3 regions of the Marinobacter sp. L-13 genome follow, and region 3 is predicted to be linked to each of the others. Evidence: predicted binding sites of a transcription regulator. Region 3 holds the regulator's gene; each other region holds the start of a gene.
What was found. The regulator FliA, encoded in region 3, starts transcription of late flagellar genes. The targets are predictions, from matches to a motif close to CTAAAGTTTNNNNNNNNNNNGCCGNTAA.
Positions count from the first base shown of each region.

Region 1: AC13DD_RS02720 (methyl-accepting chemotaxis protein) is a predicted target of FliA. The motif match lies at 2,019-2,046, and genes of this name have one in related genera.
Region 2: AC13DD_RS06705 (methyl-accepting chemotaxis protein) is a predicted target of FliA. The motif match lies at 4,955-4,982, and genes of this name have one in related genera.

Region 1 covers NZ_JBSXNQ010000033.1:30,347-38,202, reverse strand. Annotated here, with positions in the region: gene AC13DD_RS02725 (SDR family oxidoreductase) at 1-1,923, shown strand, start outside; gene AC13DD_RS02720 (methyl-accepting chemotaxis protein) at 2,081-4,327, shown strand; gene rnt (ribonuclease T) at 4,401-5,057, opposite strand; gene pyrC (dihydroorotase) at 5,102-6,133, opposite strand; gene AC13DD_RS02705 (flagellar protein MotY) at 6,317-7,234, shown strand; gene AC13DD_RS02700 (histone deacetylase family protein) at 7,241-7,856, opposite strand, start outside.
Region 2 covers NZ_JBSXNQ010000047.1:25,387-33,242, reverse strand. Annotated here, with positions in the region: gene nadC (carboxylating nicotinate-nucleotide diphosphorylase) at 1-808, opposite strand, end outside; gene AC13DD_RS06720 (DUF1631 domain-containing protein) at 1,032-3,329, shown strand; gene ampD (1,6-anhydro-N-acetylmuramyl-L-alanine amidase AmpD) at 3,399-4,025, shown strand; gene AC13DD_RS06710 (histidine kinase) at 4,026-4,913, shown strand; gene AC13DD_RS06705 (methyl-accepting chemotaxis protein) at 5,034-7,064, shown strand; gene AC13DD_RS06700 (cob(I)yrinic acid a,c-diamide adenosyltransferase) at 7,110-7,667, opposite strand; gene AC13DD_RS06695 (ketopantoate reductase family protein) at 7,681-7,856, opposite strand, start outside.
Region 3 covers NZ_JBSXNQ010000055.1:46,034-53,889, reverse strand. Annotated here, with positions in the region: gene flhA (flagellar biosynthesis protein FlhA) at 217-2,397, shown strand; gene flhF (flagellar biosynthesis GTPase FlhF) at 2,458-3,765, shown strand; gene AC13DD_RS10855 (MinD/ParA family protein) at 3,834-4,646, shown strand; gene AC13DD_RS10850 (RNA polymerase sigma factor FliA) at 4,678-5,421, shown strand; gene cheY (chemotaxis response regulator CheY) at 5,584-5,967, shown strand; gene AC13DD_RS10840 (protein phosphatase CheZ) at 5,988-6,773, shown strand; gene AC13DD_RS10835 (chemotaxis protein CheA) at 6,790-7,856, shown strand, end outside.

The sequences.
Region 1 (7,856 bases), on a different contig from region 3:
GCACGTGGTGGCACTGTCCACGTACTGGTGCGTGAACAATCCCAGGACAAGCTGGACAAATTGCGTGAGCGCTGGGGCGCGGATGAAACCCAGGTGAAGGCCGTCATAGGCGACCTGACCAGCAAGAATCTGGGCATCGACGCCAAGACGATGAAAGCCCTGAAAGGGAAAATCGACCACTTCTTTCATCTCGCCGCCGTGTACGATATGGGCGCAGATGAAGAAGCCCAGCAGGCGACCAATATCGAGGGCACCCGCGCTGCGGTGAATGCTGCGGAGGCGATGGGCGCCAAGCACTTCCATCACGTTTCTTCCATTGCGGCTGCCGGTCTGTTCAAGGGAATCTTCCGCGAAGACATGTTCGAGGAAGCCGAGAAGCTGGATCATCCGTACCTGCGGACCAAGCACGAATCTGAAAAGGTCGTTCGTGAGGAATGCAAGGTTCCCTTCCGCATCTACCGCCCGGGCATGGTGATTGGGCATACCGCTACCGGTGAAATGGACAAGGTGGATGGCCCCTACTATTTCTTCAAAATGATTCAGAAAATCCGCCACGCGCTGCCCCAGTGGGTTCCGACCATTGGTGTCGAGGGTGGGCGTCTGAACATTGTGCCGGTGGATTTCGTGGTTAACGCCATGGATCACATTGCTCACCTCGAGGGTGAAGACGGCAAGTGCTTCCACCTGGTGGATACCGATCCGTACAAGGTTGGCGAAATTCTCAACATTTTCAGCGAGGCTGGTCACGCACCCCGGATGGGGATGCGGATCGATTCCCGCATGTTCGGCTTTATTCCGCCATTCATTCGCCAGAGCTTGAAGAACCTGCCACCGGTGAAGCGTCTGACGTCGGCCATTCTTGATGACATGGGCATTCCGCCATCCGTGATGTCGTTCATCAATTACCCGACCCGTTTTGACGCCCGCGAAACCGAGCGCGTTCTGAAAGGCACCGGCATTGAAGTGCCCTGCCTGCCGGACTACGCGCCGGTGATCTGGGATTACTGGGAGCGTAATCTGGACCCCGACCTGTTCAAGGACCGCACGCTCAAGGGCACGGTTGAAGGTCGCGTCTGTGTGGTGACCGGTGCTACGTCCGGTATTGGTCTTGCAACTGCCCAGAAACTGGCAGACGCCGGCGCGATCCTCGTGATCGGTGCCCGCAAACTCGAGCGCCTGAAGGAAGTGGCCGCAGAGCTGGAGTCCCGGGGCGCAAGCGTGCACGCCTATCCCTGCGATTTTTCCGATATGGATGCCTGCGACGAGTTCGTGAAGACCGTGTTGGATAACCATGGCCAGGTCGACGTGCTGGTCAACAACGCCGGGCGCTCGATTCGCCGTTCACTGGATCTGTCGTTCGACCGCTTCCACGATTTCGAGCGCACCATGCAGCTGAACTACTTTGGTTCCGTTCGTCTGATCATGGGCTTTGCGCCCAAGATGCTTGAGAATCGCCGCGGTCACGTGGTCAACATCTCGTCCATCGGTGTGTTGACCAACGCTCCCAGGTTCTCGGCTTACGTGGCTTCCAAATCCGCGCTGGATGCCTTCAGCCGCTGCGCCGCTTCGGAATGGTCGGATCGCAATGTCACGTTCACCACCATTAACATGCCGCTGGTGAAAACGCCGATGATTGCGCCAACCAAGATCTACGATTCTGTCCCCACGCTAACGCCGGACGAGGCGGCAACCATGGTTGCCGATGCCATTGTCTATCGGCCGAAGCGAATCGCTACCCGCCTGGGTATCTTTGCCCAGGTGCTTCACGCCCTGGCGCCCAAGATGGCCGAGATCGTCATGAACACCGGTTACCGGATGTTCCCGGATTCACCGGCCGCCGCTGGTAGCCGTTCCGGGGAGAAGCCGAAGGTGTCCAGCGAGCAGGTGGCTTTCGCCGCCATCATGCGGGGCATCTACTGGTAACGCAGTTGCCCCCGAATCGAGTGGGAGGGGGAGTTATTTCCCCTCCCATATTAATGGGTTAAACGAGATTCGCCTCTTTTATAAAGTGTTCTGGGCTAAAGAAAACCAGCCGATAGCCGATGGTTAACATAAGAACAATATAAAAGAAGGGCTATTGATGACTCTCAAGAAACGTCTTTTGCTGACTTTGCTGCTGGTTGGCCTGCTTCCCGTCATTGCCATCTCATTTTTTAACGCCGAAATTGCCCGACAGAGCCTCACGGAACAGGCGTTGCAACAACTCTCTATTGCGGCTACCAATAAGCAGCATAGTGTTGAAGATTATCTCAGCACTATTGCCCGGCAGCTGAAAGCCATGGCCAATAATCGCGGGACCCGAACGGCGGCCCAGGGGTTTGGTTTGGCATTCCAGAATTATGAAAAACTGGTACAAGAGGAGCAGTCGACCTTACGAGAAAACGTCGAGGCTTATTACCAGCAGAATTTTTTGCCACCCTTGCAGCAAAATGGTGGTGCTAAAGGACGTTCAGCCTCGGACTTCGTTGCATCCCTCAGCAAAAACAGCCTGGCTCTGCAGATGGGTTACATCGTGGACAACCCGAATCCTGTGGGGCAGAAAGACGAATTGGTATCGGCTGACGTCCATATCGCGCAGTTTTATAACACTCTTCACAAACAGTGGCACACCTCGTTCAAGGAGTTTCAGGAGGCGTTCGGCTACTACGATATTTATCTGATTGATGCCGATACAGGCCATGTTATCTATTCCGTAGCCAAAGAGGTGGATTTTGCTACCTCCCTGAAAGACGGTCCCTACGCGGATTCTGGCCTGGCGGCAGCTTATCGTCAGGCGATGTCTGACGGACAGGATACTTCTCCGACTTTTGTTGATTTTACTCGGTATGTACCGTCCTACGGTGCGCCCGCCGGATTTGTGGCAACCCCCATATACTCCGAAAAAGATGAGCGGCTGGCCGTGCTGGCCTTCCAGTTTCCCATCGACAGCCTGAACAACATCATGATGGAACGAGATGGCATGGGCGAAACCGGGGATGCCCACCTAGTGGGGCCGGATAACCTGATGCGGTCAGACTCCTACCTGGATCCGGAAAACCGCAGTGTTGTCGCTTCCTTTGCCGACCCAGAGAATGGACGCATTAGTTCGACATCGGTGGATGAGGCCCTGGCCGGAAATTCCGGTGAAGGCGTGGTTACGTCCTACCGTGGCGAGCCAGTGTTTTCCGCCCACAGGCCAGTTACCGTAGGCGGGCTGAACTGGGCGCTGGTGGCGGAGATCAGCGAAGACGAGGCCTTGGCGCCGGTGCGTGAAATGTGGACGCTGGCGGCGATAGCCATTGCTATTGTGCTCTTGGCCGTGGCGGCCGTGGCGGTCTGGACCGCAGTGCGGATCATGAAACCCCTCGGCAAAGACCCGTCCGAATTGCAGGCACTGGCGGAACAGGTGGCTGCAGGTAACCTGGTCATTGATTCGTCCGACAGTGACAAGGCCACGGGCGTATACGGCTCCATGCTCAAGATGGTGTCAGACCTGAAAGAAGTGATCTTCAAGGTTGAAGAAGCGTCCCAGCGCCAGGCCAGTGCATCTGAACAGTTGTCCGGTACCACCTCGCAGACTCTGGACAGTGTGAATCAGCAGGCAGAGCAGACTGAGCAGGTGGCCTCGGCCATTGAAGAAATGTCCTCTGCCATCAGCGAGGTGTCCCAGAATACCTCGGAATCGGCAGCCGCCGCCCGGCGCACTGATGAGGCGGTCAGCCGCAGCGCCACCGAGGTGGAATCCTCCGCTGAGGACACCCGTGCTATGGCCAGGGAACTGGAGGAAGCAGAAGCCGGCATAGAGGACTTGCGAAAGAATATGGAATCCATCACCCGGGTTCTGGATTCGATAAAGTCCATCGCCGACCAGACTAACTTGCTGGCTCTGAATGCCGCTATTGAAGCGGCCCGGGCCGGTGAACAGGGCAGGGGCTTCGCGGTGGTCGCGGATGAGGTGCGCAGCCTGGCCCAGAACAGCCAGAAGGCGACCGAGGAGATCAGTAGTTCCATCGAAACTCTGGTTAATTCTTCGGAGCGTGCTTCAAAGGTCGTTACCCGTTGCAGCACCCAGGCCAGAGGCATTTCTGAGCGGGCAGGAACCGTAGTGTTGCAGCTTCGCGAGGCAGTGGAAGAGGTTGCCCGGATGTCCGGTATGGCGGAGCAGATTGCTACGGCTTCCGAAGAGCAATCAGCCACGGCCGAAGAAGTAACGCGCAACGTATCCACAATTGCTGAAAAGTCCTTGGAGACCAAACAGGCCATGGTCCAGATCTCCGAAGCCAGTGGTGACTTGGCGGAGTTGTCTCATCAGCTCAAGGATTCTCTGTCCCGCTTTAAAGTCAGCTGAGTACGAGGCGTGCCTTCAACACTTAGGCCTGGCACACAGAAAAAAACCCGCTGCGGCGGGTTTTTTAGGGCGGTTATTCGGTCTCTTCGGGGATCACCGGAGGCGGAAAGCCGCCCAGTTCTTTCCAGCGATTCACAATGCCACAGAACAGGTCTGCGGTTTTTTCCGCGTCATAGGCGGCGGAATGGGCTTCCTTGTTGCTGAACGGAATGCCCGCGAGTTTGCAGGCCTGGGCCAGAACCGTGTGGCCATAGGCCAGGCCGGCCAGCGTGGCGGTATCGAAGGTTGAGAAAGGATGGAACGGGTTACGACGGATGTCGGCCCGCAGCGCGGCTGCAAAGATGAAGTTATGGTCAAAGGTGGCATTGTGGCCCACCAGGACGGCTCGCTTGCAATCGTGGTTCTTCACCGCCTTGCGAATGGGGCTGAAGATCTCGCTGAGTCCTTCCCGCTCGGGTACCGCTTCTCGCTCCGGATTCCACGGATCAATACCCGTGAAATCAAGCGCGGACTGCTCCAGATTCGCGCCTTCGAAAGGATCGATCTGCTGAACGTGGGTTTCAGCGCGCCGCACCCAGCCATCGTCGTCCATGGTCAGTATCACTGCCGCCACTTCCAGCAGGGCGTCCCGCTCGGGATTGAAGCCAGCGGTTTCCACGTCGACTACAACAGGCAGAAACCCGCGAAAGCGGCGGGACATGGGATGCGGTGGTTTGTTTTCGTCAGTCACTCAAGCTCCGGTCTTGGCCGTGTGTGAGAAGGAATAAGTCAGGTTTACGCCAGTTTCCAGTGAACGGTTTCACCAGCCTTGAGGGGCACGATGGTTCCGTCAGCCAGCGGCAGCTCTGCCGGCATGGTCCAGGGGTCACGAATCAGGGTGATGGTATCGGTATTCCGCGGTAGGCCATAGAAATCCGGCCCGTTGAAACTGGCGAATGCTTCAAGTTTATCCAGGATGCCAAGCTCTTCGAAAATGTCCGCATACAGGCCGATTGCGCCGTAAGCCGAGTAACAGCCAGCGCAACCGCAGGCTGCCTCTTTGCGATCCTTCGAATGAGGGGCGGAATCCGTGCCCAGGAAAAAGCGTTTGTCGCCGCTGGCCACCGCGTCCCTGAGCGCCTGTTGATGGCGGTTACGCTTTAGGATTGGCAGGCAATAGAGATGCGGTCGAATGCCGCCTACCAGCATGTGGTTGCGGTTATACATCAGGTGCTGGGGCGTCAGAGTCGCACCGAGGTTGTCACCGGTGTGCTGCCGGACAAACTCTGCGGAATCGGCCGTGGTGATATGTTCCAGTACAACCTTCAGGTTCGGGAAAGCCTCGAGAGTGGGTGCCAGGACACGCTCCAGAAATACCTTTTCCCGGTCAAAAATGTCGATATCGGCATCGGTTACCTCGCCGTGTACCAGCAGCAGCATGCCACAATTGGCCATGGCTTCCAGAACCGGGTAGATGTTGCGGATATCCTTCACGCCGGAGTCGGAATTGGTCGTTGCTCCGGCCGGGTAAAGCTTGGCAGCCACAACGCCGGCAGCCCTGGCATCCCGGATGGTCTGCGCCGTCATGCTCTCGGTCAGATACAGCGTCATCAAAGGCTCGAACTCGGTGCCATTGGCAGCCGCCAGAATCCGCTCCCGGTAGGCTGTGGCATCGGCTGCGGTGGTGACTGGCGGTACCAGGTTGGGCATGATGATGGCGCGACCGAAGCAGGCGGCCGTAGCCGGTACCACGTCGTTGAGAATGTCGCCGTCCCGTACGTGAAGGTGCCAGTCGTCGGGGCGTGTGAGCGTGAGCTTGTCTGTCATGGCGTTTGTCCGAAATACCTTTGGCGGGGCGAGCTTGTGCCCGGTTCTCTGGGAGCCGAAAAAATTTGGCGAATTATACCAGAAGGCGCGGGTGATTGTTTTCCGGTTGGTGGCTAAAGAACTTCCGGCTCAGGCCGTTAAACAGTCTGACTCTGCTAACTCCGGACACTGATGGCTAGCTCTATGGGATTTCGCCCCGGACAACTCCTGAATACTCTGCTGGTTGCCACGTTGCCCGTGGTGCTTCTGCCGGCAACCGCGCAGGCTGCCAGCTATGGCGCCGGAATCGAGAACAGCCAGTGGTATCTCGCCGAGTCGGTATTTGAATGCCGGCTGGTGCACGAAGTTCCCGGCTACGGTCGGGCTGTGTTCAATCATCGCGCCGGTGAAAGTCTCAGCTTTTTCCTGGAGTCTGATTCCGCATTGATGCGACCAGGGCGCGGCAGCCTTGTGGTCGAGGCACCGGCCTGGCGTCCGGGTGTGGCGCCGAAGCCCCTGGGAACGGTCAATGTCTCGGATGATCGCCGTCAGGTCTCGCTGGATACCCGTCAGGCGTTCGTGGTCGCCCATGGACTTCTGGACGGGATGCGCCCGACGGTAACCAGGGAATCGTGGTTTGATGGCCGCCCGGTGCGGGTTCAGGTCTCCAACATCAACTTCGCCGGCGAGTACCAGCGTTATCAGCGCTGTACGTCCAATCTTCTGCCGGTAAACTTTGATCAGATCCAGCGCTCGAGGGTGCCCTTTGCCAGCGGCAGCACGCAATTGTCCGATGCCGACAGGCAACTACTGGATAACATCGTGGCCTATGTGAATGCAGATTCCACGGTCGAGCGGATTTTCGTGGATGGCCATAGTGACAGTATTGGAAGCCGGATCGACAACCGTGCGCTTTCCGAAGATCGCGCCAATGTAGTAGCCGACTACCTCAAGGCGAGCGGTATTGATGAAAACATGATTACCGTTCGGGCTCACGGCGACCAGTACCCGGTATCCAACCGGCCCGCCGATAACCGCCGCACCAATATCCGCCTGCAACGGGCCGGTGACCGCCCGGAACTGCAACAGGCCAACGGCTATGGCGGCGAACCCAGGGGCTGATTGGCGTCAGTAAACCGAATCCAGAACTTCCAGGTGGGCATTGACGCTTTCCGCCAGGGCCCGCAGGTGGTAACCGCCTTCCAGGGTTGAAATGATCCGGTCATTGCTGTGCTCACTGGCGACACTCACAATCATTTCTGTTAGCCAGCGATAATCTTCCGTATCCAGATTCAGTTCTGCCATCGGATCCAGCCGGTGGGCATCAAAACCCGCCGAAATCAGGATCAACTGCGGTTTGAATTCATTCAGGCGCTTCAGCCATCCCGCCTCCACCTGCTTCCGGTACTCTTCAGACGAACAGTTTGCCTCAATCGGAATATTCACGATGTTGTCGGCCTGCCGGTGCACGTGGGAGTGCGGATAGAAGGGATGCTGGAAGCTTGAGCACATCAGGATACGCTCGTCGCCACTGACAATGTCTACGGTGCCATTGCCCTGGTGCACGTCGAAATCGATGATCGCGACCCGCTCCAAATGATGAAAGGTGAGGGCGCGCACGGCGGCCAGGGCAACGTTGTTGTAAAAACAGAACCCCATGGATTTCGCCCGCTCGGCATGGTGCCCGGGCGGCCGGGCACACACAAACGCGTTAGTAACCTGGCTGCTCATGACCATATCCACG
Region 2 (7,856 bases), on a different contig from region 3:
TCAAATCCTTGGTCAGCGCGCCAATCGAGATGAAGTCCACGCCGGTTTCGGCGATCGGCACCAGGGTGTCGGCATTGATTCCCCCGGATGCCTCCAGCTTTGCTTTGCCACCCGTGGTAGCGACCGCGGTCCGCATGTCTTCAAGTGAGAACTCATCCAGCATGATGATGTCTGCACCCGCTTTAAGGGCCTGTTCCAGCTCGTCAAGGTTCTCGGTTTCCACCTCCACCGGTTTGCCCGGTGCAATCCGGTGGGCGGCTTCAATAGCTTGGGCAATGGAGCCGCAGGCGGCAATGTGATTTTCCTTGATCAGGAAGGCATCCCACAGCCCGATCCGGTGATTGAAGCAGCCGCCACAGGTTACAGCGTATTTCTGGGCCAGGCGCAGACCGGGCAGGGTTTTACGGGTATCCAGCAGTCGAACACCGGTGTGTGCAACCCGGGCGGCATAGCCCGCGCAGGCGGTCGCAACGCCAGACAGGGACTGGAGCCAGTTCAGAGCCGCGCGTTCGGAGCTCAGCAGGCTTCGTGCCGAACCCTGCATGGTAAACAACACCTGATCCGGTGACACGGTCTCTCCATCGGCCACCTGCCAGTTCAGCTCAACGGCCGGATCCACCTGTCGGAAAACCTCGTCCACCCACTCCCTGCCCGCGATGGTGGCGGTTTCCCGCGTAATTGCCCGCCCTGTTGCCTGTTTGTCGGCTGGTATCAGTCTGGCCGTAATGTCGCCATCGCCGATGTCCTCCCGCAGACTCTGGGCAACATTTTCAATTCTGGCCTGGCGGAGGAGTTCAGGGGCAATCATAGGGCAAAAAGTCCGGTGCAGTGGGTTGACGGCGTTTCAGGCTGTCAATTCTAAAGCGCCGCCGGTGAATCGCCAAACTCTTGGGGCTGGGCTGCTAAACTGTGATGCACGTCAGGTCTACACAAAAGGTGACAAATTCTGACACAACCTGACGTGGGCAGCTCGTATCATGTGAAGTGGAGAAATAAACAGGCAATTGTGTAATACAAGGCGGAGCAGCGAGATGGTGCACGATAACAAGGTTGTCAGCTTTTCAGGCCGGAAACCGCCCGCCCGGTTTTCTTTGCCTGCGTCCCTCGTGCGCCTGCGTGACGCATCGGGTCAGTCCCTCAAGTCCGTTCTTGCCAGTTTTTTCGATCGTGCCGATGATGCCCTGTTTGAACTCGCGGACAGAGCCGGCTCCAACCTCGACCAGACCGCCTACTTTGATGCCATGCGGGAGCTCAGGCTTCGTCGCAAGGCCATGGTGGTCTCGATCCTCCAGTATGTCAGCCAGGCCTTCAATGAAATCGGCAGGTTCCAGCCCCAGCAAAGTGCCAGGTCGCTGGATGAAGTTGACGAGGACTCTCTCAGCCTCGTTGACCATTCCCAGCTTGAGCAGCAGGTGGCAGTCGATAATCTCATAAATAAACTCCGGAACCGTTATACCGAACAGATCCGTCTGCTTACCGTCCGGGTGGGGCATCTGGTGCCGGGTATCGAGCTGAAAGACGCACAAATGCCGCTGAGCCCGGAAATCATCTGTGGTGGTGTTGCCGAGGCCTGTGCCGACCTCGACATTGATATCCGGGCCAAGCTGGTGGTTCTGAAGCTGTTTGATCGCCTGCTTGCCGATACCCTCGGTGATTTCTACAAAGAAGCCAATCGCACCTTGATCAGTGAAGGCGTAATGCCTGACATGAAACGACCGCCCACCGGCAAGGTGCCCTCCCGCTCCGGTCAACGTGGGTCAGGAGAGAGTTCAGTGCCGACCAGTGCCAGCGGTCAGGCGGATTCTGCCAGCGAGAGTCAGGGTATGTCTCAATCACAGGCCACTTTCTCGGAGCTCAGCGCGCTGTTGCATCGCGGTGAGTCCAATGCTGTCACTGGCGGATCCTCGGTCGGCGAAAGCTACATTGATACCGACAGGCTTATGGCCCGTTTGACTGAAGCGCAGTCGAGCAGCAGGCAATGGGGTGAAGGTACCGTTGTACCTCTGAACGAGCAGCTTCAACCCATCCTGCGTTCCGGCGATGGCAACAGCCTGAGCGTTGGGCAGGTCGACAGTGACGTGATCAATCTGGTTTCCATGCTGTTCGACTTTATTCTGGAAGATCGCCAACTGCATCCGGTGATGAAAGCATTGATCGGGCGCCTGCAGATTCCGGTGCTGAAAGTGGCGCTTAGTGACAAGAACTTTTTCAACCGGGGCGGTCACCCGGTTCGAAAACTGCTTAACGAGCTGGCACTCTCGGCCATTGGCTGGACCGAGAAGAAGGCCGGGCAAAGAGACCCGCTTCGGGACAAAATCGAATCGGTGGTAGATCGGGTTCTGACAGAGTTCACTACCAACGTCTCCCTGTTCGAGGAGTTGCTCAAAGATTTCAGCCACTTCATGGATCTCGATCGCCGGCGTCGTGAGCTCGTCGAGCAACGTCTTCGGGATGCTGAAGAAGGGCGGGCTCGACAGGAGCGGGCGTCCCAGGCGGCGGAAGGCTTGGTTAAGGAGCTGACAGAGCAGCGGGACGTGCCCGAACCGGTTGCCGGCCTCCTGAGCGAAGCCTGGACCCGGTACCTGCAATGGGTTGTCCTCCGGGAGGGCGAGGAAAGCGACCGGTGGCAGCACGCCCGGAACCTGACCGAGCAGTTGGTCTGGAGTGTGGATCCGCGCCCGGTCACTGATACCACCAGGTCAGATCTGCTGAGGGCAATACCGGCCATTGTGGACGACCTTCGCAAGGCACTGCAGGATATTTCCTGGGACCCGTTTGCCACCGATGCGGCGATTCGCGACCTTGAACTTGCCCATGTGGATGTTTTCCAGCGATTGGTGACGGCTCCGTCCAGGCCGGAATCACCTTCGGAACCAGAGGATCTGCTCGTTCCGGAGCCCGCTGCTGAGCAGCCCGTCGAGCCCCCTGAGCCGGCGGCCGAAGACGCTGTCAAAGCAACGCCCTCGCCGGCCGAGCCTGAAGTGCCTGTTTCTGTGGTCAGCGAGGCTGCCTCCCAGGCGGACGCTGAAACGCAGACTGCTTCAGTATCTCCAGAGTGGCTGTCAAAGGCCGAAAGCCTGCGTGTGGGTTCCTGGATTGAACTTACCCGCGACGAAACCCGGGTGCGCTGTAAGCTTGCGGCCTTTATCAAGGCCACTGGCAAATATATCTTTGTGAATCGCAGTGGCGCGAAGGTGGCAGAGTATCTGCGTCAGGAACTGGCCGCCGACATGGAATTCGGGAAAATCAGCATGCTGGATGATGGTCTGATCTTCGACCGGGCACTGGAGTCGATCATCGACAACCTGCGCAGCAGCCGCAAGGACTGATTCGTAGCAACCGTGGCAACTTTGTGATTCAATCAGAGGCTGTAATGCTCTGAAACTTTTGGAATTACTTTGCCCGATTCAGACGTTTTTTCCGAACGCCCTTCCGCCTCCGGTACCGATGGAAATTCGCTTCGCGAAACCGGGCAGATTTCCTTCGCCCGCTGGACCCCTTCGCCGAATTTCGGGCCTCGTCCGGATGGAGCGGGCATCTCTCTTCTGGTCGTCCACAATATCAGCCTGCCTCCGGGCCAGTTTGGTGGCCGCGAAATAGAAGACTTCTTCTGCAACCAACTCGACCATTCTGCGCACCCCTACTTCAAGACTATCGAGGGCGTCCAGGTGTCTGCGCACCTGCTGATTCGCCGCGATGGCGCGCTGGTGCAGTTTGTCAGCCTGCTTGATCGGGCCTGGCATGCCGGCCGATCGTGTTTTGAAGGGCAGGAGGAATGCAATGATTTTTCCATCGGGATTGAGCTGGAAGGGACCGACGACAACCCTTACACCACCGAGCAATATCGCATGCTGGCGAAAGTGGCGGACCTGATTATGACGGCCTGGCCGGATATCACGGCCAATCGGATTACCGGGCACTGCGACATTGCGCCCGGCAGGAAGAGCGATCCCGGCCCGGCTTTTGACTGGCGGTATTTCCGGTCAGCCCTGGAAATAGTCCGAGGATCGGGGAGGAACGTCTGAATGGTATTTGTTGTGTTTCTTCTGGCCTACATGGTACGCAGGCGTCTGGATTCCCTGGACATGCTGTCTGGCGATGAGGTCTGGCGCCGTTGGTTCCGCTACGGCAGCCGGGTCAGGGCGGGCCATGAATCGGGGATAGCAACCGGGCTGGCACTGATCCTGTTGCCGGCCCTGATACTTGGGCTTGCGGAATACCTGCTGGTGTCTTCTGGCTGGAGAATGGCGGCTTACCCGCTGGAGTTCCTGGTGCTGGTCGTCCTTATGGGAACGCCGGGCTGGCGACAGGTACTGCGGGCCTATGCGGAGGCGTGGCATCGGGGAGACATGCAGTCGGCCTGGCATCATGTGAAAGACCTTCTTCCGGCCGATGAACGGGGAGCCGCAGTGTCTCCCGAGGCCATGCACCTCTCCCTGTCCAAGGCACTGATGGTTTCGGTGTTCCAGCGCTTTTTTCTGGTGGCTTTCTGGTATGTGGTTGGCGGTATCGGTCTCGCGGTCCTGGCGCGTGGGCTGGTAGCGCTCGCCGAGCAATGGCCGCAGGCGCCGGCCAGGCCCAGGTTTGCAAAAATGTCCGACCTTGCCGGCTGGATTCCTGCCAGGCTTTTGTCGTTAACGTTCGGAATTGCCGGAGATCTGGCCGGGTGGCTGCGTGAAACTCGCCAGACTCTGACCGGAATCTCCAAAAAAGCGGGCGAGGTACTCATGATTTCGGCCAACGGGTCGTTAACCGGGTATGCACTGGATCCAGCGAGGTTTTCCCGGATTCACCCGGATGAGTGGACAGCGTTTGGGGGAAGGAGTCTGCGAGCGGTAAGGGATCTGCTGAACAGAAGCATGCTGGTATGGATATGCATACTCGCCCTGCTGGTTATTTCCGGCGTCGTTTAGCTCGGATTTTATAAAACATTACGGTTTAACAACAAATAAAGCTTAAGTTTTTAAGACTTTAGGCGACAATAGAAGAAAAGAATTAACGTTCAGTGGTTGTTTGCCAGCACGAGGGTCCCTGTGAAGCAACTCATTAATCCTGCCATTGCCCTGATGAACCGGCTCCCGATGGTCTACAAGTTCAGTCTCATCAGCATTCTGTTCCTTTTACCAATTGGCGGGCTGTCCTGGCTTGCCATTTCCGAGCTGAATCGCTCGGTTCAGACCATGACCCGGGGTGTCGAGGGTCTGGAGCAACTCCAGCAAGTGGATCGGCTGGTGGATGCGGCGATGGATTATCGAGACTATCGCTCACCGGCGATCATCAAGGATGAGAGTGCCATTACCGCAGTTTCCGAAGAAGCGGCCACTGAGATTGACAGCCTGCTGGCGGCTCTGACCGCAGAAGAGCGCTCGTTTGATACGACTGGCTCCTGGGCCGATCAGGTTGAAGGCCTTCGCCAGGAGTGGGAAGCATTGCGGGCCGATGACAATTATCAGGGCAGCTTCGATCCTCAGTTCAAGTATTATCAGGAATTCGTCCAGAAGGCACAGGCGCTGCTTTCGGCCACCATTGAAATCTCTGGTTTGGGGCAGGGGGCCTCAAGAGAAAACCAGTTGATTCTGGGCCTGATCCAGGACTCTCTCCCGGCTGCACGCACCGTGATCGGTCGGGCAAAATCCTACGGAATATTCGCACTGGTCGAGGGGCAGGTGGGTTACGCCCTGAGCGAAACCCTGAACGAAATCTATGACCAGTTGACCAATCGCACCTCCTTGCTTTCACCGGCTTTGGCTCTTGCTTCTGAAGCATCGCCGGCCCTTGCCAATCAGGCAGGCAACGCCATTCAACGGGTTGACGAGAGTTTGATGGTGGTTCGGGATCATCTGGATCTGAACGTGATAACGCCCATGCGTCTGGAAATGCCCTGGACCGAATACGACGATCTGATGTCCGGGCAGTTGGCCCACTACGACGACGTTAAGACGGCTGCCTTCAGCGTGGTCGACTCGAACCTTCGCGCACGGCTCGAGAGTGAGATCAACCAGCGTCGCCTGATCGTGGTTGCCCTGATCGCCGTGCTGCTTGTGGTTGTCTATCTCTACATCGGCTTCTTCATGTCCGTACGCACTGCCATCAACCGCTTCAGCGAAGCCGCGCGGAACGTTGCCGCCGGCGATATGACCACGCACATCAGTTTGCGCAACCGCGATGAGCTGGGCGAGTTGACGACGGAATTCAATAACATGACCGACCGGATCGCCGAGCTGATCCGCTCTGTCAGCCGGACTACGGCGGACGTAGACCAGCAGGCCACGCGGGTCAATGACACCGCTGCGGCCAACAGCGAAGCGGTTGCGCGTCAGATGGAAGAAAGCGGCCAGATCAATGAAGCCATGAATCAGATGGTTGAGGCGGTTCATGAAGTCACCGAAAGCGCGCACCGAGTTGCGGACAGCGCGAGCAATGCCGAACAGGACACAGAAACCGGCCGGGGCGTGGTGGCCGACACGGTTGAAACCATCAACAAGCTGGCAGGTGAAATCTCAGGTGCGGTGGAAGTGATCAACCGGGTCAGCAAGGACAGTGACAACATCAGTCAGGTGCTGGTCGAGATCAAGGCCATCGCCGAGCAAACCAACCTGCTCGCCCTGAACGCCGCGATCGAGGCGGCCCGAGCCGGGGAGCAGGGGCGAGGATTCGCGGTGGTTGCCGATGAGGTTCGCTCGCTGTCACAGCGCACGCACAAATCGACGGAAGAAATCGAAGGCATGATTTCCCGTCTCCAGAGCGGAGTCAAAGACGCGGTGTCGGCCATGACCAACAGCCGGGACGTGACCGAGGCAACGGTGCAGAAGTCTGGAGAGGTGACAGAAGCCCTGGACAGAATCGCCAAGGGCATCTCTGTGATCGTGGATATGAGTCACCAGATCGCCCAGGCCGCCGAAGAGCAGTCTGCCGTTGCGAAAAACGTGAACTCGAACGTTGAGCAGATTGGCGAGCTGGGCCATAAAACAGCCGCCAATGCTGAAGAAACCCTGGGTTCTTCCAGAGAAATGTCGCAACTGACAGCGTCGCTTCAGCGTCTGGTGGAAGCGTTCAAGGTCTGACCGGCGGACCTTTGCGCGCGATCGGGTGCATAAAAAATCCGGCCCTCAGAGGCCGGATTTTTTTTGTTCCCAGAGAATCTCTTCGCCACCCTCGCGCCGGGCCAGTACGCGGGCGATGACAAACAACAGATCCGAGAGACGGTTCAGGTAGTGTCGGGAAGCGGTGTTGATCGAGTCCTCATGGCCGAGGGCGACGACAACCCGCTCTGCACGACGGCAGACCGCCCGGGCAAGGTGACATTGGGCGGCGCCGGGACTGCCACCGGGCAGGACAAAATTCTTCAGCGGTGGCAGGCCTTCGTTTTGCCGGTCCAGGGTGCCTTCCAGCCATTCGATGTGTTCGTCACCAATCACACGGCTGCCGGGGATGGCAAATTCGCCCCCCAGGTCAAACAGATGATGCTGAATGCGGCGCAGGCTCTCCACCAGTTCGTCGTCGCTGTCCAGGGTTTCGATTAGCAACCCGATATGGCAGTTGAGTTCATCAGCGGTGCCCATGGCTTCAACTCGCTGGGCATTCTTGGCAATCCGGTTGCCATCGGCCAGGCCCGTGGAGCCATCATCTCCGGTGCGGGTGTAAATCTTGGAAAGGCGGTTGCCCATCAGTCTGCTCCTGTTAATGTGACGACAGTTGTTGTACCCGTTCGGTCAGCATTTGGTTCACCGGCGTGTCGATACCGAGTTCTTTTCCGAGTTTTGCCAGATACCCGTTGATAAAGTCTATCTCGGTTTGGCGTTTCCGGAGAACATCGGCACGCATCGACGATGTGTTACCGGCGGTGTTTTGAGCGA
Region 3 (7,856 bases):
GGTCACCTGTGTGTCTGGTTGGAATTTTGGCGTCGCGATCAAATGGCGCAAGGATACCGCATCTGGCAAGGCGAGTCAGGCCGCAAATGGCTGCTTAACGGAAATCCCCTAAGGGGTGGTACGGATCTTGCGATAACCCTTCCAAACGACGCTCCGGTGTCAGATTTTCGACCTTCAAAACGCCTGCAGGCACGGCCAATCGGAGAAGTATCCGGCATGGACAGAGCTTTAGTCCTCAATAACGTCAAAACCCTGACGCGGGGCAACCTGGGCATACCCATCATGCTGATGGGCTTGCTGGGCATGATGATTCTGCCCATGCCGGCGTTCCTCCTGGACGTGTTCTTTACTTTCAACATCACCCTGTCCATTGTCATTCTGCTGGTGTGTGTCTACGCCCTGCGGCCGATGGAGTTTGCGTCCTTCCCGACAGTCCTGCTGGTAGCCACACTTTTGCGTCTCGCCCTGAACGTGGCGTCCACCCGGATTGTTCTGCTGAACGGCCACGAAGGCGGCGATGCCGCCGGTAAAGTGATCGAATCCTTCGGCGCCGTTCTGATCGGCGGCAATTACGCCGTGGGTCTGGTGGTGTTTGCGATCCTGATGATCATCAACTTCCTGGTCGTGACCAAGGGTGCCGGCCGGGTCTCCGAGGTGAGCGCCCGTTTCACGCTGGATGCCATGCCAGGCAAGCAGATGGCGATTGATGCGGACCTGAACGCCGGCCTGATCAATCAGGATGAGGCCAAGCATCGACGTGCCGAAATCGCCCAGGAAGCGGATTTCTACGGCTCCATGGACGGTGCGTCCAAGTTTGTGAAGGGCGACGCCATTGCCGGCCTGCTGATTCTTGCGATCAACATCATTGGCGGTATTGCCATTGGTATGCTGCAGCACGGCCTGGATTTCGGGCTGGCCATGGAGCGATATGCGCTGCTGACCATTGGCGACGGCCTGGTGGCACAGATTCCCTCGCTGCTGCTGTCCACGTCTGCTGCAATCATGGTAACGCGGGTTACCTCCAGCCAGGACATGGGCGGCCAGATCCTCCAGCAAATGTTCAGTGCGCCCAAGGCGCTGTCCATTGCCGCCGCTATCCTGATCATTCTCGGTCTGATTCCCGGAATGCCCCACGTGGCCTTCCTGGGTCTGGGTGCACTGGCCGCCGGCGCTGCCTGGTATATCTGGAAGCACCAGAGACAGACCGTCGAAGAAGATGGCGCATTCCCGGCTAGGGGCGCGGGCGGGGCGGCTCCACGGCCGGCGGGTCGTGATCTGCCTCCAGGCGGTGATGCTGGCGGCGATCAGGGGCGTCAACTACCGGCCCCCGGAGAGACCAAGGAGCTGGGTTGGGACGATGTGTCCACTGTCGATATTGTCGGTCTGGAAGTGGGTTACCGGTTGATCCCGCTGGTGGACAAGTCACAGGGTGGCCAGTTGCTCAGTCGTATCAAGGGCGTTCGTAAAAAGCTGTCCCAGGATCTCGGCTTCCTGATGCCCTCGGTCCACATTCGAGACAACCTCGATCTGATGCCCAATGTCTACCGCATCACCCTGATGGGCGTGACCATTGCCGAAGCGGAAATCCATCCGGACCGCGAACTGGCCATCGACCCCGGTCAGGTATTCGGAAAGATAGAAGGCATTGAAGGCAAGGATCCGGCGTTCGGTCTGGACGCCAGCTGGATTGAGCCAGACAAGAAAGACCAGGCCCAGACGCTCGGCTATACCGTGGTCGATGCCAGTACGGTGGTCGCGACCCACCTTAACCAGGTACTGCAGAAACACGCCCACGAGCTGCTGGGCCATGAGGAAGTCCAGAAATGGCTGGATCAGCTTGAAAAGATTTCTCCGAAGCTGGCCGAGGAACTGGTACCCACCACCGTATCCATCAGTCTGCTGCTGAAAGTGCTGCAGAACCTCCTGAAGGAAGAAGTGCCGATCCGAGACATGCGGTCCATTGCCGAGGCCATCGTGAACGTGCATCCGAAGAGTCAGGATCCGAAGCTGTTGACCACCGTTGCGCGGCAGTCCCTGCGCCGGATGATTGTCCAGAGTATCTGCGGCAACGAATCAGAGATACCGGTGATCACCCTGGATCCGGATCTGGAACAGTTATTGCTAAAGTCTGTTCAGCAGAGTCAACAATCCGGCGGACAGGAAGATATTGGCCTGGTCCTGGAGCCGAATATGGTTGAAAAACTCCAGCGCTCGCTTCAGGAGAGCGTCCAGCGTCAGGAGATGCTCGGCAAGCCAGCCATTCTGCTGGTGTCCGGGCCCCTGAGGCCGGTGCTGGCGAAGTTCGCCAGCTACGGGGTAGAGCGGCTCCATGTGCTCTCGTACCAGGAAATTCCGGATAACAAACAGATTACGATCGTGGCGTCCGTTGGCCAGTAACGGCGCGGATGACAGAGCGGACAGCGCCGGCACGGCGTTGCCGGTGGAGGAAGAGGCATCATGAAAGTAAAACGGTTTTTTGCTCAGACCATGGCCGAGGCGCTCAAGCAGGTCAGTGAACAGATGGGGCCGGACGCCGTGATCCTTTCCAATCGTCGGGTCGACGGCGGTGTCGAAATTGTGACGGCGCTGGACTATGACGAGAATATGGCGCGCCAGCGACTGGGCAACCAGGCAGAAGAAGCCACCAACGGGTCCCGCTTGGCCGAGATGCAGGCCGACCAGCACAGGCGTCTTGAGGACGAGCTGAGCCGGTCCCGGGACCGCATCCGTGAAGTACGGGAAAAGCGGGCATCGCAGGGCGCGAGCTACGCCGGTTCGTTCGCTGCCATTCAGGAAGGGGTGAGCGGTGGTTTTGGTGATATTGAACCTCTGCCACAGGCGCCGAGGGAAGCCTATTCCGATGAGCTGGCGCAGATGCGGGCCGAGATCAGCTCGCTCAGAGACATGATGCAGGGCCGTCGGCCGCAACCGGAGCCGGAGGTTTCTGCGACCACCGCCGTGCAGCAGAGGCTTGCCGAGCGCTTGCAGGAGTTCGGCCTCGGCAGTGATCTGGCGGGGTCAATTTCCCGTCGTCACAAGGCGGGGCGTCTGGAAGACGGTTGGAAGCAGTCCCTGAAAATGCTGTGTACCGGGGTCCGGACCTCCCGCATGGAGTGGCTGGATGAGGGCGGCGCCTACGCGTTGGTGGGGCCGACAGGGTCCGGGAAAACCACCACCATCGGAAAACTCGCCGCTCGCTACGTGCTCAAGCATGGTTCCGATTCCGTGGCCCTGGTTACCACGGATCGCTATCGGGTGGCGGCGCACGAGCAGTTATTCGTGTTCGGTCGGATCCTGAATGTGCCGGTTCGGGTCGTGGATGAGAGCCACAGTCTGGACGATATTCTGGACGAGCTGTCAGACCGTCATCTGGTGCTGATTGATACCGCCGGACTGACCAGTGCGGACAAAGGCTATCAGGAACAGCTGGCCGAACTGGCTCGCAGCCATCACAATATCAAAACCCATCTGGTGGTCTCGGCAACCAGTCAGCCTCGCATCATGAAATCCGTGTGGCATTGCTATAAGATGGCAAATCTTGCGGGCTGTGTGATGACCAAAATCGACGAGGCCCTGACGCTGGGCGAGTCTCTCGGGTTTGTGATGGAAACCGGTCTGCCGGTAGCCTATTACACAGACGGCCAGAAGATTCCTGAAGACCTGCACCACGCAGAAGCCGTTCCGCTGGTGCGGTTGGCCGTGGATCGGCTGAAAACACTCCAGCAACAGCAAGCGGTCGCAGAGGGCCTGAAAGAACACGCCTGAGACCGGACAGATTGACAGCAGGCGTCGGAGACAAAGCCGGCGAAACGTGGCGAGAGACCAAAAACAGTATGAGCAGAGCACATCCGGTACAGGTGATTGCAGTTTCCGGCGGAAAGGGTGGTGTCGGCAAGAGTAACGTGTCGGTGAACCTCGGAATTGCCCTGGCGCAGAAAGGCCGGAGAGTGGTGCTGCTCGACGCCGATCTGGGGCTCGCCAATATCGACGTCTTGCTGGGCATCGCTGCCAATCGCAACCTCCAGGATGTTCTGGCGGGCGATTGTGATCTGAAGGACGTTCTGGTGAATGGTCCCGGTGGCATCAAGATTGTCCCCGCCTCTTCCGGTACCCAACGAATGACCCAGCTCAGCCCCATGGAACATGCCGGGCTGATTAATGCGTTCAGCGAACTGGGTGATCAGATCGATGTCCTGATCGTTGATACCGCCGCCGGTATTTCCGAGTCAGTGGTCAGTTTTCTGAGAGCGTCGCAGGAGCTGCTGCTGGTTGTCTGCGACGAGCCGACCTCGATCACCGATGCCTATGCCCTGATCAAGCTGATGAACCGTGATTATGGAACCAACCGCTTCCGTATTCTTGCCAATCAGGTCCGGAATGAGCAGGAAGGCCGGCATCTGTTTGAAAAACTGACCCGGGTCACCGAGCGCTTCCTCGATGTGGCACTACAATACGTAGGAATAGTCCCCTACGATGAGGCCGTGAAGAAAGCAGTTCAGCGGCAGCGTGCGGTGCTGGACGCCTATCCCAGGGCGAAAGCTTCACTGGCCATCAAGGCGCTGGCGGACAAGGTAGATAGCTGGCCGTTGCCGTCCTCTCCCCGCGGGCATCTGGAATTTTTTGTGGAGCGGCTCGTCGAAGTCTGAATCGGATCCAGTCAAACAAAAAACCGGATACATGACATTGGCGAAAAACCTCGGAATCTATAACCAGTCAAGTGCGCAGAAGCCGGCTCAGCTTATTGAGCAGCACGCGCCGCTGGTCAAGAAAATTGCCCTTCACCTGATGGCTCGCCTGCCGGCGTCCGTCCAGCTTGAAGACCTGATGCAGGCCGGCATGATCGGTCTGCTCGAGGCCGCCCAGCGTTACAGTTCCACCAAAGGTGCTACCTTCGAGACTTACGCCGGTATCCGTATTCGCGGCGCCATGGTGGACGAAATCCGCAAGGGTGACTGGGTGCCACGTTCTGTTCATCGCAACGCCCGTCGCATTTCCCAGGCCATCAAGGCCGTTGAAGATAGACTTGGCCGCGAAGCCCACGACCAGGAAGTGGCCGAAGAGCTGGGTATGGGGCTACCCGAATACCACTCCTACCTTTCCGATTCCAACAGCGGTCGACTTTTTAGCCTCGACGAGCTCAATGAATCCGGAGAGCTGCCGATAGAACAGACAGAGACGCAGGATAATCCCCTTGATGGGTTGTCCTCCGATGCCTTCCGGCGGAGCCTCGCTGAGGCGATTGAAGACCTGCCGGAGCGGGAAAAGCTGGTGTTGAGCCTTTACTACCAGGAAGAACTGAACCTCAAGGAGATTGGCGCGGTGCTCGGCGTCAGTGAGAGCAGGGTAAGCCAGATTCACAGCCAGGCAGCCCTGCGCCTTCGGGGACGGCTCTCGGATTGGCGTCAGGAATCGGACAACTGACCGCGTTCAGTCTGTGTCGCCAACGAGGTAGTCTGTAGTTTTTGGTAACCGATGCTTTACAACCGAAGCAAAGGTCCGACAATAAGCGGTTAAAACAGCGGCCTGCTAGACTTTGAACGCAAAGGTCAAACGAATTCCGGGTGTTACTAACTGGAGGTCCCATTGGACAAAAACATGAAAATCCTCATTGTGGACGACTTCTCCACAATGCGACGGATCATCAAGAACCTGCTGCGTGATCTTGGCTTCACCAACACCGATGAAGCTGATGACGGCAACACGGCACTGCCAATGCTCAAAAGCGGCAAATACGATTTTCTGGTGACCGACTGGAACATGCCGGGTATGTCGGGCTTCGACCTGCTCAAGGCCGTTCGGGCGGACGAGAATCTGAAAACCCTGCCGGTATTGATGGTAACTGCTGAGGCCAAGCGCGACCAGATCGTTGCCGCTGCCCAGGCAGGCGTAAACGGGTATGTGGTCAAGCCGTTCACCGCTGCCGTGCTCAAGGAAAAGATTGAGAAAATCTTTGAAAGAATCCAGTAACCAGAGGTCGGATGGCTCTCATGAGCGATAGCAAAAAGAACCATCGGGGCCTTGAACCGGAGGTGACGGAAAAGCTCCAGCGGCAGGCAGCGGAACTGGCCGAGAGTGTTGATGCGGGTGATTATGCCAAAGCCATGACCCTGATCAATGAACTCAGCGAGGTCAGGGATCAGAGTCTGTACCGTGAGGTAGGGCGGCTGACGCGGAGCCTGCACGAAGCAATCCGGAACTTCCAGATTGATCCCCGTAACGCCGAGCAGCAGGAAGCACTGTCAAAAATGACAGATGCCTCTGATCGTCTCGAATACGTTGTGCAGATGACCGGTGAAGCAGCCAACCGGACCATGGACCTGGTTGAGGAAACCATGCCGGTGGCCAATGCCCTCAGAGACGAGGCCGCCGCGTTGCGTGATGAGTGGCAGCGCCTGCGTCGCCGGGAAATGCAGCCGGCTGAGTTTCGCGAGCTGTACGGCCGGATTGATCGCTTTTTTGTCAGCATGGCAACCGATGCCGACACCATGTACAGCAACCTGTCGGAAATCCTGCTGGCTCAGGATTATCAGGATCTGACAGGTCAGGTCATCCAGAAGGTCACCGCCCTTGTGAAAGAGGTTGAGGAGCAGATGCTCAGCCTGGTGGTGATGGCCAGTCATGTGGACCAGCTCACGGGCACGGTGCACCAGATTGAAGAAAAAGAAGAGTCTGCAGAGAAGGGCGTCGGGCCCCAGATCAAGGCCGATGAGCGTGAAGATGTAGTTTCGGGGCAGGACGACGTAGACGACCTGTTGTCCAGTCTCGGTTTCTGAATAATGAGGGTAACGCATGGCGTTTGATGCTGATGAAGAGATTTTGCAGGACTTCCTGGTAGAAGCCGGCGAGATCCTCGAAAAGCTGTCAGAGCAGTTGGTAGATCTTGAGCGACATCCTGACGACAGTGATCTGCTCAACGCCATCTTCCGTGGTTTCCATACCGTGAAAGGCGGAGCCGGCTTCCTTCAGCTTGAAGCGCTGGTGAACTGCTGCCATTCCGCGGAAAACGTTTTCGACATCTTGCGTAATCACAAGCGCAAGGTGGATTCCGAACTGATGGACGTGGTTCTAGAAGCACTCGACTACGTCAATGCCATGTTTGAGCAGGTCCGCAATCATGAGGAGCTGACACCGGCGCCGGACGAACTGATTGCCCGTCTGGATGCCCTGGCCCAGCCTGAAGGCGAGGGGGCACCGACCGCTGCCGCTCAACCTGAGCAGGAAGAGAGCGAACCGGCAGAAGACGGTGGCGACATCACCGACGACGAGTTCGAACAGCTTCTGGACGCACTGCAGGACGAGAAATCAGCGGAGGTTTCCTCGGCTTCGAGCGCCGGATCGGCCGGCGGTGACCAGGAAAGTTCTGGAGACGACGAAATAACCGACGACGAATTCGAAGCGCTACTGGACCAACTGCACGGAAAAGGTCAGTTTGCCGGTGCGCCAGCTGGCGAGGAAGAGGCTTCTGGTAAAGAAGAAAAGCCGGCTGCCAAGGCCGGATCTGCTGGCGGCGATGACCTGATCACCGACGACGAATTCGAGAAACTGCTGGACGATCTTCACGGCAAGGGCGGAAGCCCGACCGCGGGCGGAGAGCCTTCAGCCTCGAAAGAGCCTGCAGCTCCAAAACAGCCCTCAGCGCCGAAACAGCCTGCATCTTCAAAAGAACCAGCTTCAGCGAAAGCAAACGCGTCAAAACCCGAAAAGTCGAAGCCGGCCGAGAAGCCGGAGGCCAAAGGCGCTGCCGCACCGGCGATGCCTGCTCGCGAGAATGCCCCGGCCGCGGAAACGACGGTTCGTGTCGACACCAAGCGGCTCGATGACATCATGAATATGGTGGGTGAGCTGGTGCTGGTGCG